DNA from 2 places in the Rhodoferax sp. GW822-FHT04A08 genome. Region 2 is predicted to be linked to the other one. Evidence: riboswitches for the same ligand, from Rfam matches in the RefSeq annotation. Region 2 holds a riboswitch; the other holds the start of a gene.
What was found. A riboswitch is a leader RNA that binds a small molecule or an ion and turns the genes downstream of it on or off. The one in region 2 is predicted to bind cobalamin.
Positions count from the first base shown of each region.

Region 1: linked by a shared signal. The riboswitch ahead of AC1RMF_RS02465 (TonB-dependent receptor) and the one ahead of AC1RMF_RS21215 (aromatic ring-hydroxylating oxygenase subunit alpha) in region 2 are both predicted to bind cobalamin.

Region 1 is NZ_JBXAMW010000001.1:524,689-532,240, forward strand. It holds gene AC1RMF_RS02445 (cyclic di-GMP phosphodiesterase) at 1-787, shown strand, start outside; gene AC1RMF_RS02450 (sulfite exporter TauE/SafE family protein) at 791-1,606, opposite strand; gene AC1RMF_RS02455 (cell division protein ZapA) at 1,863-2,198, opposite strand; gene AC1RMF_RS02460 (DUF904 domain-containing protein) at 2,195-2,416, opposite strand; cobalamin riboswitch at 2,474-2,707, shown strand; gene AC1RMF_RS02465 (TonB-dependent receptor) at 2,779-4,728, shown strand; gene AC1RMF_RS02470 (cobyrinic acid a,c-diamide synthase CobB) at 4,728-6,065, shown strand; gene AC1RMF_RS02475 (ABC transporter substrate-binding protein) at 6,062-6,913, shown strand; gene cobU (bifunctional adenosylcobinamide kinase/adenosylcobinamide-phosphate guanylyltransferase) at 6,910-7,527, shown strand; gene AC1RMF_RS02485 (ABC transporter substrate-binding protein) at 7,515-7,552, shown strand, end outside.
Region 2 is NZ_JBXAMW010000014.1:46,215-53,766, reverse strand. It holds gene AC1RMF_RS21225 (homocysteine S-methyltransferase family protein) at 1-744, opposite strand, end outside; gene AC1RMF_RS21220 (FAD-binding oxidoreductase) at 829-1,929, opposite strand; gene AC1RMF_RS21215 (aromatic ring-hydroxylating oxygenase subunit alpha) at 1,940-3,187, opposite strand; cobalamin riboswitch at 3,308-3,464, opposite strand; gene AC1RMF_RS21210 (PilT/PilU family type 4a pilus ATPase) at 3,551-4,846, opposite strand; gene AC1RMF_RS21205 (YhgE/Pip family protein) at 4,962-6,893, shown strand; gene AC1RMF_RS21200 (AAA family ATPase) at 7,035-7,552, shown strand, end outside.

The DNA.
Region 1 (7,552 bases), on a different contig from region 2:
TGACAAGAGTGCCATGCACCCGGTCAATGTGGCGGTGATATCGCTGCTCCTGGGCAAAGCCCTGGGCGTACAAGGCACTGCGCTGGATGAACTGGGTCTGGCGGCCTTTTTGCACGATATGGGAAAAATCAAGTTGCCCGAGCGCGTGCGCCGCTGGGAGAGCAACTTCTCGTCCGGCGAGCTCAAGGTCTATCAGGACCACGTAGTTCAGGGCGTAGAACTGGCCCGCCATATGGGCTTGTCTGCCGGCACCGTCAGGGCCATTGCGCAGCACCATGAAATGGTGGATGGCAGCGGTTTTCCGCAGCACCTCAAGGGTGATGCGATGACGCTCAATGCGCGCATACTGGCGCTGGTCAACCGCTATGACGGCCTATGCAATCCGGGCAAGCTCAGTGCGGCCATGACGCCACACGAAGCGCTTTCCACCATCTTTTCCCAGCAGAAAACACGCTTCGACGCCAATGTGCTCAGTGCCTTCATCCGCATGATGGGGGTTTATCCACCCGGTTCGGTAGTGCAGCTCAATGACGAGCGCCATGCCATGGTGGTCTCGGTGAATTCGGCGCGGCCGCTCAAACCCCGCATCTTGGTGCATGAACCAACAGTCCCACGGCATCAGGCCGCGGTACTGGATCTCGAGCTGGCGCCCAACACCAGCATTCGCAGAAGCCTCAAGCCTTCGAGCTTGCCGGCCACAGCGCTGGACTATCTGCAGCCACGCCAACGCATCTGCTACTTTTACGAACCCGCACTCGACAGTGAGGCCGCAGCGCTCAATCCGTAGCGCTCAGCCGTGCAGGCCCTTCCACAGCATGTACGCTGCCAGCAGGTAGAGCACCAGCGCAAAGATGCGCTTGAGTTGTACCACGGGCAGGCGGTGTGCCAGCGCGGCGCCCAGGGGGGCCGTGAGCACGCTGCAACTGGCGATGACCGCCAGTGCGGGTAGCCAGATGTAACCCAGTGACCAGGGCGGCAGTCCGCTGACTCCCTGTCCACCCACTGCATATCCTGCTGCATTGGCTATTGCAATGGGGAAGCCCAGTGCCGCGCTGGTGGACACGGCGTTGATGATGGCGACGTTGTGGGCCACCATGAACGGCACGCTGATGAAGCCACCTCCGGCCCCCACCAACCCGGACACCAGACCGATGGTTGCCCCAGTTCCCAGCAGTCCTGCCATGCCTGGAATAGTCCGTCCGGGCTTGGGCTTCTTGTCCAGAAACATCTGGGTCGCCGAGAAACTGATGAAGGCCGCAAAGATGAGTGCCAGCGTCGTTCCCTTGAGCAAGGCAAAAATACCCAGGCTTCCCACGATGCCGCCCAGCACAATGCCCGGTGCCAGACCGCGCGCAATGTCCCAGCGCACCGAGCCACGCTGGTGATGCGCACGCATGCTGGAGAGCGAGGTGAAAACGATGGTGGACATGGAGGTGGCGATGGCCATCTTCACCGCCAGGTCGGCACTGATGCCGCGCGTGGACAGGATGATGGTGATGAAGGGAGCCAGCACCATGCCGCCGCCGATTCCCAGCAGCCCGGCCAGAAAGCCACCTGCGAGCCCCAGCATGGCCAGCTCGAAAATCAGTTGGGGTTCCAGCGTCATGCAAGGGGGTTGAATAAGGTGTCTGCGAATGCCACCGGACCGGCATCCTGAACCGGGGTTCAGGTGGGCGAGGTCAGCACAAACCTTGGGTTCATCTGACGCGAGATGATCACGCTGGAGTGGCAATGTTCCAAGCCCAGGCTCAATGAGCATTGGTTCAAGGAAATATAAAGCCCGGCGAGCTTCGCAGACCACTCCATTGTAGGCGCAGCTTTCAGCCGCGTGCCAGGCACCCTGCGATTGGCTGCAAAAAGATTCAGAGCAGCTGGCCGTCTTCGCTCAAGGCGTCGTCCAGGCGGGTCAGCAGGGACTGCAGCACGGCATTGTCTTCGGAAGCTGAGGCCGGTTGCGAGGGCGCAGCTGCCGCTTCTACGGCCACGGATTCCACAGCACCCTTGTCGGAAAGATCGAATGCCAGATTCAGTGCTGCCAGCACGGCAATGCGGTCACGCGCACGCACCTTGCCTGCATCTCGGATCTTGCACATGGCTTCGTCCACCCGCTGCACGGCTTCGCGCAGACGCTCTTCACCGCCTTCGGGACAGCCCAGCAAATAGCTTTGGCCCATGATCTGCACTTCCAGCTGGTTCATGGCGCATCCTTCTGTGCAGTGGATTCCGGCAATCGCTCCAGCAGCGCATCCACCCGCGCTCGGGCCGCGCTCAGACGGGACTTGAGGGAGTCTCGTTCCTGCGTGAGGAGTTCGAGCTGCCTGGCAAGCAGGGCGTTGGTGCGCTGCACCTCGGCATAGCGCAGCAGCAAACGTTCCACACGCTCGGCAATTTGGTCGACTTGAGACGGTTTCGACATGGGTGTCGCGTTGTTCACCATAGAAGTCGCATTGTAGGGTTTGGCGCGAGGGCCTCAGGCTAAAATGCTTTCGTTGGTGCTCGCGGTGTGGTTCACACGCCGCAGTTCAACGGGAAGCAGGAGGGCCGGACCTATTCAGGTCAGCCTAACCTGCGCTGCCCCCGCAACGGTAAGTGGACGCGTCCTCCGACGCAGCTTTCATCACAGCCACTGGACACTTGAACACGTGTCCGGGAAGGCGATGAGGGTCGTTCCATCAGCCCGGATACCGGCCAACCAGGTGGTTGCACGTTGGTGCGACCTTTTACGCCCATACGCCGTCGGGGAAGACAGCAAGGGTATTCAGTCGGGTTGTTTTCAATATGAAGTCTAGAGTTTTGGGTGCACGTGTCAGCGTGCTTGGTGTTGCCCTGTGTGCAGCGTATTCCATGGGCGCAGAGGCGCAATCCGTCAACCTTCTCAGGGAAGTGGTCGTCACTGCCAGCCGCTTTTCGGAATCGGTGGATGCACTTCCCTATGGAGTGAGCGTGATCACCGCCCAGGAAATCGAAGCATCCGGAGCCACCTCGGTGAGCGAGGCCATCATGAAGATTCTGGGCGTGCCCGGGCGTCTGGACACCAGCGGTGGCAACAATTACGCTGTTGATCTGCGTGGTTTCGGTCAGACGTCGGACAGCAACCAGGTTGTGATCTTGGATGGACGCAGACTCAACGAACAGGATCTGTCGGGAACCAATATGGGAATCATCCCGATTGAGTCCGTGCAAAGAATCGAGGTCATCCGGGGCAATGCGGCCGTGATGTACGGCGAAGGCGCAACCGGCGGCGCCATTCTGATCAGCACCAAGGCAGGCCAGGGCGTGGAGCGTCACAATGCGGCAGTGGTATCCGCATCCACGGGCAGCTATGGGTTGCAGGAACTTCGTACCAGCGCAACGGTGGCGGCTGGAGCCGTTTCGCTGGATGTAGCGGGCTCCGAGCGCAAATCCGACGGTCACCGGGACAATTTTGCGTCCACCAACAACAATCTGGACGCTACGGTGCAATGGTCCAACGACTGGTTGCGTGTGGGAGCCCAGGCTGCGCGCAACCTGTTGCACAGCGGATTGCCAGGATCACTCACGGCGGCCCAATATGACGCCGATCCGCACACTGCAAAGTCCATGGTGAACTATGGTCAGATCAAGAGCGAGGTCTATGGTGTGTTTGCAGAAGCCATCCTGGAGGACTGGAAGCTGGGGTTTGACTATGGCGAGCGCAACAAGAAGCAGGCCTACTACAGCCCGAGTTACTACTCCGATGCAAATGTGGACGCCATAAGTGCCAACCTGCGTGCGCGCAACGAACGCAAGGGTGAGACGTTTGCCAATGTCTTCACCGTGGGTGCGGACATGGGCGACTGGAAGTACGACGATCTCGCCCCATCCAAAGCCAGATCGCAGTCCAACGCCATCTACATTACCGACGATATAAGTTACCTGCCCTCGGGAACGCGGCTGAGCCTGGGCGTGCGCAATGAGACTGTCAAGAAGACACGCGACGGGGTTGCCACGGGCGTGGATGACTCGCAAACTGCCTGGGATGTGGGGCTCACGCAGGATCTGGGGCAGGGCGTTCACGTCTATGGCCGTACGGGCCAGAGCTTTCGCTTTGCCAACGTGGACGAGATCAATTTTGTGACTCCCGGCACTTCACTCAAGCCACAGACCTCCAAAGACGTGGAACTGGGTGCGCGTTGGCAATATGCCAAGGGCCGCGCGGAACTGCGTTGGTACCGCAGCGATCTGAACAACGAGATCGGCTACGACGGCACCGCCATCGGACCCAATTCCGTATTTGGCTACGACGGCGCCAATGTCAATTTTGATCCCACCCGCAGGGAAGGCGTCGAGTTTGAAGGCCGTCACGATATCAGCACATCCGTCGCACTGCGCGTGAATGCGGCAGCGCGCCAGGCCCGTTTTGTGTCCGGCCAGTACGCCGACAAGGACGTTGCCCTGGTGCCTGCACATACCGCCGGTCTGGGCCTGGACTGGAAGGTTGCGGCCGGCCATCTGTTGAACTTTGGTGTCAACTGGGTTTCGTCGCAAAGCCCCGACTTTGCCAACAAGTGCACCATGCCGTCGTACACCACGGTCGACGCGCGTTACTCCTACTCCATGAAGTCGGCTGAGTTTGCTTTGGGCGTCAGCAACCTGGGAGATACCAAGTACTACACCCAGGCCTATGGTTGTACCGCCGCTGGCGTGACGACTTCCATCTATCCGGAAGCAGGTCGTGCCGTCACTGCAACTGCGAAGCTGAAGTTTTGATGCCTTCTACCCGCTGCCCCGCCATCCTGGTTGCCGCCCCGGCCTCGGGCCAGGGCAAGACCACCATCACCTCGGCCCTGGCGCGTCTGCATGCGCGGCAGGGGCGGCGGGTACGGGTTTTCAAATGCGGGCCTGATTTTCTTGATCCCTACTGGCACACACTGGCCAGCGGGGCGCCGGTCTACCAGCTCGATTTGTGGATGACAGGTGAGGAGGATTGCCAGGCGCGGCTGACGGCGGCGGCACATGAGGCCGATCTGATCATCGTCGAAGGTGTCATGGGTCTGTACGACGGTGAGCCCAGTGCGGCCGATCTGGCGCAGCGCTTTGGTTTGCATGTGCTGGCCGTGGTGGATGCTTCCGCCATGGCAGGTACTTTTGGCGCACTGGCGTTTGGTCTGCAGCACTACCGCAAGGACTTGCCATGGGCAGGCGTACTGGCCAATCGCGTTGCCAGCACGGGCCACGCCTACATGCTGCGCAACGCCATTCCCGAGGCCCGCAACTGGCTGGGCGCGGTCATGCGCAATGCCGATATGACGCTGCCGGAGCGCCACCTGGGTCTCACGGTGGCCAGCGAAGTGCCTGATGCCATGGCCCGGCTGGATGCTGCGGCAGACGCGCTGCAGGACACGCCACTGGGGCAGATGAGCCTGCAGGACCTGCAGCGCTGGGATACCGAGTTCCCTCTGCTGCACGACGCCCGTGCAGTGCCCGCGTTGCTGGCGGGCAAGACCATTGCCATCGCGCGCGATGCAGCGTTCTGCTTTATCTACACAGCCAACCTGGATTGCCTGCAGTCCATGGGCGCAACGCTGCGCTTCTTCTCGCCATTGGCCAATGAAGCGGTGCCCGATTGCGACGCCGTGTGGCTGCCCGGTGGCTATCCGGAGTTGCACGCCGACCGCATCGCTGGAAGTGCGCAAACCCGCAGCAGCCTGGCCCAACACATCGCGGCGGCCAAACCGGTGTGGGCCGAATGCGGGGGCATGATGGCGCTGTTTGAGACGCTGGTGACCACGGATGGCCTCACCCACGCGCTATGGGGCCTGCTGCCTGGAGAAGTCACCATGCATGCGCGGTTGGCGGCCCTGGGCCCGCAGCAACTGGAGCTGCCCGGCGGCTTGCTACGCGGCCATACCTTTCACTATTCCACCACAGAGACCACGCTGCAGCCCGTGGCACGTACTGCACGCCCGCAAACCGAGCCATCGCCCCAGGCCGGAGAGGCGCTGTGGCAGCACGGTGCGGTGCGCGCCAGCTACTTCCATGCGTGGTTTCCTTCTTCACCGACGGCCGCGGCATCGCTGTTCCTTCCGACGGGGGTGGGCACATGAGCGCGACCCCGTTGGACTTTGCCCTGGGGCCACAGCGCATCGTCTGCCTGACCGAGGAGACTACCGAATGGCTGTACCTGCTGGGGCAGGAGCAGCGCATCGTGGGCATCTCCGGCTACACCGTGCGCCCACGCCGCGCGCGTGAGGAAAAACCCAAGGTCAGCGCTTTTCTGAGCGCCAAGATTGACAAGATTCTGGAGCTGAAGCCGGACTGCGTATTCGGCTTTTCGGACCTGCAGGCCGACATTGCATCGGCACTGGTACGCCAGGGTGTGCAGGTCACCATTTTCAACCAGCGCAGTGTGTCCGAAATCTTTTCCATGCTGTTCCAAGTGGCTGCCATGGTCGGTCAGTCCGAACAGGGGCTGCAGCGCGTCCACGCCATGCAAGCCGATCTGCAGGCCATGCGGCACACGGTGGCTGAGCGCCTGGCGCAGGGGGCGCGACGACCCAAAGTGTTCTTCGAGGAATGGGACACGCCGCACATCAGTGCCATCCGCTGGGTGTCGGAGCTGATCGGCATCGCCGGTGGCGACGACTGCTTTGCCGAACTGGCGTTGGAGCCACTGGGCAAGAACCGCATCATTGCCGATGGCGCTGAAATCGTGCGTTGCAGCCCGGACATCATCTTTGGCTCCTGGTGCGGCAAGAAGTTCCGGCCTGACAATGTGGCTGCGCGTGAGGGCTGGGCAGATGTCCCGGCTGTGCGCGGCCGACAATTGTTCGAGATCAAGTCGCCCGACATCTTGCAGCCCGGCCCGGCCGCACTGACGGATGGCGTGCAGAAAATCCACCGGCACATCCTGGCCTGGATGGATGCCGATTTGCAGGAGCGCATGCGCGGATGAGCGAAGGTATTGCACACAGTGAGCTGATTCTGGGCGGCCAGCGCAGTGGCAAGTCGCGCCGTGCCGAAATGCTGGCGCGCCAGTGGCTAGATGCCGATTCGGCGCATCAGGCCGTGCTGATTGCCACGGCGCAGCCCTGGGACGAAGAAATGCAGCTGCGTATTGCGCGCCACCAGGCCGACCGCGCGGCGCGCGTGCCCGGCATGCGCACCGTGGAGGAGCCTGTGAATCTGGCTGAGTTGCTGGCGCAACAGGCGCAGCCGCAAACGTTGGTCGTGGTGGATTGCCTCACCTTGTGGCTGACCAATCTGCGCATGCCACCCACGGTGAATGAAGCCGCTGTGGGCCATGGCGACGTGCAAGCGGACCACGATGCGCAGGCCGAAGAGCGCCACATCGCGAATCTGCTGGCGGCTATTGCACAAGCCAAAGGGCCGGTCGTACTGGTAGGTAATGAAATCGGGCTGGGCGTCATTCCCATGGGTGCGCAGGTGCGCTCCTTTGTCGATGCGCTGGGTCGGCTCAACCAGGAGGTGGCACGGGAATGCAAGCGCGTTACCCTGATGGCCGCGGGCCTGCCTTTGACTTTGAAAGACACTCCATGCGTTCCCTGATCCTCCGGTTGGCAAGCGGTCTGAC
Region 2 (7,552 bases):
GACCGCCAGGGGCTGTGCATGGCGTACGCTGTGCCAGAAGGCGGTGACGGTCTGGCCGCTCAGAATGCGCCCCGACGCATCCGTCACCGTGCCGCTGATGATGATGGGCAGGCGCTCGCCTGAGTCCTCGAAATAGCGGTCAATGGCAAACAGGGCCGCTTTGGCATTCAAGGTATCGAAGATGGTTTCGACCAGCAGCACATCGGCCCCGCCCTCAACCAGCGCACGGGTCTGCTCGTAGTAGGCCACGTTGAGCTGTTCAAAGTCGATATTGCGTGCACCCGGATCATTCACATCCGGGCTGATGCTGGCGGTCTTGGGTGTGGGGCCCAGTGCGCCCACCACAAAGCGCGGCTTGTCCGGCGTGGAAAACTTGTCGCATGCTGCGCGGGCCAGGCGGGCCGATGCCGCATTCATTTCAACGGCCAGGTCCGCCATATCGTAGTCGGCCTGCGCAATCGTCGTGGCCCCGAAGGTATTGGTTTCAATCAGATCGGCGCCGGCTGCCAGATAGCCTTCATGGATATCGGAAATGATGTCGGGGCGGGTCAGGCTCAGCAACTCGTTGTTGCCCTTCACGTCCTTGTGGAAATCCTTGAAGCGCTGGCCCCGGTACTGTGCTTCGCTCAGCTTGAAACGCTGGATCATGGTGCCCATGGCGCCGTCCAGAATCATGATCCGCTGGTCCAGAATCTCGGGCAGCTGCTGGGCGCGGGTGTAGCGCGAAGGCGTGGAGGTTTGCATCAACTCTTTCATACAGATACGGGATGGTCGCAGGCCATGCTCTCACGGCCTGCGATTGCGGCCCGTAGTGTACGCAAACGGGACTCAGGCCTCTATTTCCAGCGCGGTTGTGGGTCTTGCACAGCAGGCCAGGATGTAGCCCTCCGCGATGTCTTCGTCCAGAATGCCGCCGTTGTGGCTCATGGAGACCTCGCCGGATATCTTGCGCACCCGGCAGGTGCCGCAAATGCCCGATTCGCAAGCTGCAGAAATGCGAACGCCACTGGCACGCGCCGTTTGCAGAACCGTTTTCCCGGGCAGGCACTCCCCCTGCAGGTTGGAGTCCATGAAGCGAATGGGCAATGTCGCCGGTGCCGCTTGCTGGGCTTCACCCGCGGCGGCGTGCGTGCCAAGCACTTCGGCTTCGGCTGCACCAAAACTCTCCTGGTGGTAGCGCGACATATCAAATTGCGCAGACTTCAGCATGCCTTGCACGGTGCGCATGAAGGGATCGGGGCCGCAGCAGAACACCTCACGTTGCTGGATATCGTGCGCCATCTGTGTGAGTGGCAGCGCATCAATGCGCCCGACAAAGCCCGGCCAGCTTTCCCGCAACGACCTTTGCTCCACCAGGAAGCGCAGCGACAGGCCCGGCATCTGACTGCCCAGCAACTCCAGTTCCCGTCGGAAGACAATCTCTTCCGGCGCGCGAGCGCAGTTCACGAACACCACATCGGCGCCGGGCGCGCAGTCGTACAGCCAGCGCAGCATCGACATCATGGGCGTGATGCCCGAGCCCGCCGAGATGAACAGGTACTTTGCCGCCGGATGCTTGTGCAGCGTGAAGTCGCCGTACGGCCCCATGGCCTTGAGCCGGGAACCTGACTTCACGTTGTCGAACATCCATTGCGTTCCTACGCTACCGGGCTGTGCCTTCACTGTCACCGCTATGGCATGGGGCCGCGACGGACTGGACGACAGGGTGTAGGTCCGGTTCAGAACGCCGTCCTGCGCCGGCAGCTGCAGCGTAATGAATTGCCCGGGCTTGTAACGAAACCAACTAAGCGTGTCGGAACGGAACGTGAAGGTCTTCACCCCCGGCGCCTCGTCGACGACGGAGATCACCTCCAGCCCTTGCTGACTGTCGTTCCAGGGCTCCATCTCATCAAGTGTCCGGAAATTGCCTGCATGCGTCACAGCGTTCATCTCATGCTCCTCAAACTACCTTACCCAGCTTGGGCTTTTCGATTTCGGCCAGACGTTGCGCCATGAAGCCGGCGTACCAGTCCACAAACTGGACCACGCCGCCTTCGTGCATCTCGGAATAGGGGCCCGGCTCATAGGCTGGCGACTTGATGCCAAACGCGTTCTCTTCGACGATGCGCCGGTCTTCGTCATTGGTCTCGATCCAGACCTTGGTCAGTTCCTTGAGGTCGTAGTCGACCCCTTCGACCGCGTCCTTGTGCACCAGCCATTTGGTGGTGACCGCCGTCTCCGTGGCACTGATGGGCATTACCCGGAAGGTGACCGCATGGTCGCCCAGCACATGGTTCCATGTGGTGGGATAGTGGAACAGCAGCAGCGTTCCAATGCGGTCCGTAGAGACACCGTCAGACAGATTGTTGCGTACCGCACGCTGGCCACTCATGGTGTAGCTGACACTGTCACCCAACAACGGCGCGCGGCTTGTGCGGTACTGTCCGGCCTGGTCTATGCGAAAACGCGAAGGCAGACCTGCCGCCTCGCAGCGGTCCCAATGCGCCAACATCTCCGGATCGTTTTCCGCGCCCTCCACGCCGGTGACGGTCGGCGCCTCGGGGAAGGTCTTGCACAGCGCCGGATGGTTTGCCGCGCAGTGGTAGCACTCGCGGTTGTTTTCCCACACGAGCTTCCAGTTGCCCTTCTCGATGATGGTCGACTCGAAAGCGATCTTTGCATCGGTCAGGCGGTGCGGTGCGAAATACGGCTCCACCATTTGCCGGAACGGCTCGAAGTCCATCGGGGTTTGCGCCAGACAGATGAAGATGTAGCCACCCACATCTTCGCAAGCAACGGGTTTCAGACCGAACTCCGCCTTGTCAAAGTCCTCAGGCATCTGCCGCGCAAAGACGAGTGAGCCATCCAGGTCGTAGGTCCATTGGTGGTAAGGGCAGACCAGACGGGCCGCCGTGCCACGGTGCGATGCGCAGACCCGGCTGCCGCGGTGGCGGCAGGAGTTGTGAAAAGCTCTGATTTGCCCGTCCCGTCCACGCACCACCACAATGGGGTAGTCGCCCACCTGAACCGTGAAGTAGCTACCCGGCTTGGTGACCTCGCAGTTGTGCCCGACAAAAAGCCAGTCGCGGTACCAGATCAGGTCCAGGTCCTGCTTGTAGAAGTCGGGGTCGATGTAAAAGGGCTGTTCCAGAGTGAAACCGTCCCGTCTGCTGCGAAGCAGATGGAGCATCTTGGTGCGTGTGTCCATGTGAGTCCTTAAAAAAACAAGAGGACTGAACGCATGGTGATGCAAGAGGACAACACGGAAGGTGACGTAGTCTGACACGCCCCGTGTGCTCAGCCTCTTGACCGCCCGCCGCGATCAGCCGAAATCCAGTGTTTCCAGGCTGGTTTCCGGGCTTCGATGCCATCCTGTCGGGACTGGAGGCATCGTTACCGTTGCGGGGGCAGCGCCGGTATCACACCGGCTTCCCAATTATCCCGATGGAGAATTTCCGCCAGGCACCTAGAACGTGGTGAATGAGACCACAGGGAGATTCAAATGGACCTATGCGAAAGCGACGTCGCGCGTACACCCTGCGACGCGGGTGGTCAATAGGGTTAACACGTGCTATTGGGTGCTGATGCGGCTGTCGGTGAAACGGCTGTCCAGGCCCTTTTCCTTGAGCTTGCGCTCCAGTTCATCGTTCTCCAGCTGACGCTTGCGCTCGGCCTGTTTGCGCTGCTCCTCCTGGCGCATGGCTTCGAGCTCTTCGGGCGTGGGTTCCTTGTCGAAAGACAGGGTTGGGCCGTCCGCGCCGGGCGGCTCGCCACGGCGGCTCTTGAGCTTGATGGCCAGGCGCAGCTCGTTGGCGGAGTCGGCATTGCGGATGGCTTCCTCGAAGCTGATGTGGCCCTCGTCATACAGTTCGTACAGGGCCCAGTCAAAGGTGCGCATGCCCAGTTCGCGCGATCGTTCCATGATGGTCTTGATGTCGCCGAACTGGCCTTTGAAAATGCGCTCGGCAATCGTGGGCGTGTTGAGCAGGATTTCGATGGCTGCCTTGCGCCCCTTGCCGTCTTCGGTGCGCACCAGCCGCTGCGAGATGATGGCGCGCAGATTGGCCGACAGGTCCATTAGCAACTGGTTGCGCCGGTCTTCGGGGAAGAAGTTGATGATGCGGTCTATGGCCTGGTTGGCGCTGTTGGCGTGCAAGGTACCCAGGCACAGGTGGCCGGTCTCGGCAAAGGCGATGGCGTGCTCCATGGTCTCGGGGTCGCGGATCTCGCCGATCAGGATCACGTCCGGCGCCTGGCGCAAGGTGTTCTTCAGCGCATGGTGCCAGCTGTGGGTGTCCACGCCCACTTCGCGGTGGCTCACCAGCGACTTCTTGGAGACATGCACGTATTCCACCGGGTCTTCCACCGTGATGATGTGCCCGGCCGAGGTGTGGTTGCGGTAGTCGATCATGGCGGCCAGCGAGGTGGATTTGCCTGAGCCGGTGCCGCCGACCACCAGCACCAGCCCGCGCTTGTTCATGATGACGTCCTTGAGCACGGGCGGCAGCGAGAGCTTCTCGAAATTGGGAATCTCGGAGGCAATGGTGCGCACCACCATGGCCACGTTCTGCTGCTGCACATAGACGTTGACGCGAAAACGCGACACGCCGGGAATGCTGATGGCAAAGTTGCATTCCATCTCCTTGGCGAACTCGGCGCGCTGCTTCTCGTTCATCAGGGAGTGGGCGAACATCTTGGTCATCTCACCGTTGAGCTTCTGGTTGGTCAGCGGCTGCATGCTGCCGTGGGCCTTCATGCTGGGGGGAAAGTCGTTGGCAATGAACAGATCCGACCCACCGGCCTGGCTCATGGCGGCCAGGAGTTTGTGCATGTAGGCGCGGGCCTGCTCTTCGTTCAAGGTAGACATAGGCAATCGGGTAGTTGGTTGGACGGGCGACAGCGGTGCAAAGTATGGGGTGCATCGGGCATGGGGTCAACACTGCGGCCTGAGCAGATCAGGCCGGGCTGCGTCACAATGGGCCATGCCTTGGCTGTCACAAATTCTTCTGATCCTGCGCCTGGAAGTGCAGTCTTTCATCCGCTACCCGCGCCTGATTGCGGCCACGTTTCTGGTGGCCTGCATCCCTGCGTTCTACTGCTTTATCTACCTCTCCAGTGTGTGGGACCCGGCTGCGCGTGCCATTGCCTTGCCGGTAGGCCTGGTGAACCTGGACCAGGGCGTGGAATACCGTGGCCAGGTATTCAACGTGGGTTGGGAAGTGGCCGCCACCTTGCGCAAGAAGCAGACCTTTGGCTTTCAGGACTTTGAACGGGAAGACCAGGCGCGCGAACAGGTGCGCAAGGGTGCGCTGGCCTTTGCGCTGGTGATTCCCAAGGACTTCAGCTCCAACGCGCTACCAGGCCACGAGGCCGGTGCGGGCAAGCTGGTGGTGTACACATCAGCCGGCAACAACTACGAGAGTGCGCAGTTGGCCCGCAGCTTTGCGCGTGAGCTCGGCCACGACGTGAATGAAAGCCTGAACGAGCGGCGCTGGCGACTGGTATTGCTCAACGCAGCGGGTTCGCAACGCAGTGTGGAACGGCTGCGCGATGGTGTCGACCAACTGCGTGCCGGAGCCCACGAATTGAGCAAGGGTATGGGCCCGCTGGTAAACGGTGCGCAGCAGGCTGCCACGGGTTCTCAGCGGATCAACAACGGTGTAGACCAGCTCAGCAGCGGTGTGCGCCAACTGGCCAACGGCCTGCGCACCATGGATGCCAAGCATCCGCGCGGCTCCGATCTGGACCGTCTCAGGAGCGGCGCCGAGCAGATGGCCGCAGGCCACGTCGAGTTGTCCAAAGGCATGGTCGAACTCAAGACCGGCAGCCAGGCCATACGCACCAGCGTGGCCGCGTTTCGCGACCAGGCACACGACAGCATTCTGGTGCCGAGCAAGGTGGCAGAGAGCCTGGACCAGTTGCACAGCGGCGTGACCCAACTCGATGCAGGATTGCAGACCGCGCTGGAGGCGCAGGGCAAGTTGGCCGAAGGCGCCGACGCACTCAGTAGCGGCGTCGGTGCCCTGACCACTGGCGTGCGCGCCATGAACCAGGGCCTGCGCACCATGGTGACCAAACTGCCGGAGGACAGCCTGCTGGACGAGCTGGACAAGGGCACCGATACGCTGCAGGCGGCCAACACCGCACTGGCAAGCGGCGCCGTCACGGCGCAACAAGGCGCCGCACGCCTGAGCGCCGGGCTGGAGTTGCTGGCCTCCTCGCTGCCTCCTGCGGTGGAAAAACCGGACGGCAGTGCCCAAGGGCTGGCCAACTCCGTCAGCCCGGTGGTGGAAGTGGAGGCGCCCGTACCCAACAGCGGCAGCGGCTTTGCGCCCAACATCATCCCTGCGTCCCTGTGGCTGGGTGCGGGCGTGGCCGCCTTTCTCATCCATGTGCGGTTGCTGCCGGTGCGGGCGCAACACTTCTCCGGCTCGGCCAAACTCCTGGGCAAGATCACGGTTCCGCTGGTGATCGTGCTGCTGCAAGCCGCCTTGCTGTATGCGCTGGTGGTGTTTGGCCTGCGCATACCCGTGGCCATGCCAGCGCTCTTCACGATCACGCTGGCGCTCTCGGCCATTACCTTTCTGTGCATCGTCATGGCGCTCACCCGTGCCATGGGGGACGCGGGCAAGGCCCTGTCGATGATTTTCCTGGCTGTGCAGCTCTCCAGCTCGGGCGGCATCCTGCCAGTGGAACTCAGTGGCACGTTGTTCAGCGAGATCAGTCCCTGGCTACCTCTGACCTGGGTGGTACGCGCCATGAAGATCTGTCTGTTCGGCGCCTATGAAGGAGCCTGGCAGCATCCGCTTACCGTGATGGGGCTGACTTGTCTGGGCGCACTGGTGTGCGCCTGCTGCCTGGGCCGTTGGCAATATGTGCGCCCCACCGAGATGCGCCCCGCGGTGAACTTCTGACGCCACGCGCCACCTCCCGCGGGCAGTGGCAAATTGTCAACATCGTTTAAAAAAATTCCCGTATGGCGCGTGCAGCGCCTGTGCCTGTGCTTGAATAGAAATCAGCGCATTGTTTAAAGGAATTTTGCACAGGAGGTCTCCATGGCATCTGGCAGTCTGGTCCCGCAATCACCACCGTTCCGTTTACCCGTGGCGCAAATGCGTCAGGTGTTCCAGACGCAGGAGGTTGAACGCAAACTCGCCAAGCTGCAGGGCAACGAGCACGACAACCTGCGCACCACCTATCAGCGTATGCTGGAGCGCGGACCGGAGCGCTTCCAGGTCAAGCCCTCGGGCGTTCCGGATATGAGTGAGCTGTACCAGTCACTGCCGAATTTCACGGAAGTGCTGGACGACGTGAAGCGCCACGTGGCGCTGGCCCAGGATTGCACGGATGGCATTGAGGTGACGCCCATTCTGCTGCTGGGTCAGCCCGGCATCGGCAAGACGCACTTCGCCAAGAAGCTGGCGGACCTGCTGGGCACCGGCATGACTCTGGTGCCCATGAGCTCAATGACCGCAGGCTGGCTGCTCTCGGGTGCATCCTCGCAATGGAAGGGAGCCAAGCCGGGCAAGGTATTCGAGGCACTGGTGGACGGCGAATACGCCAATCCGGTGAT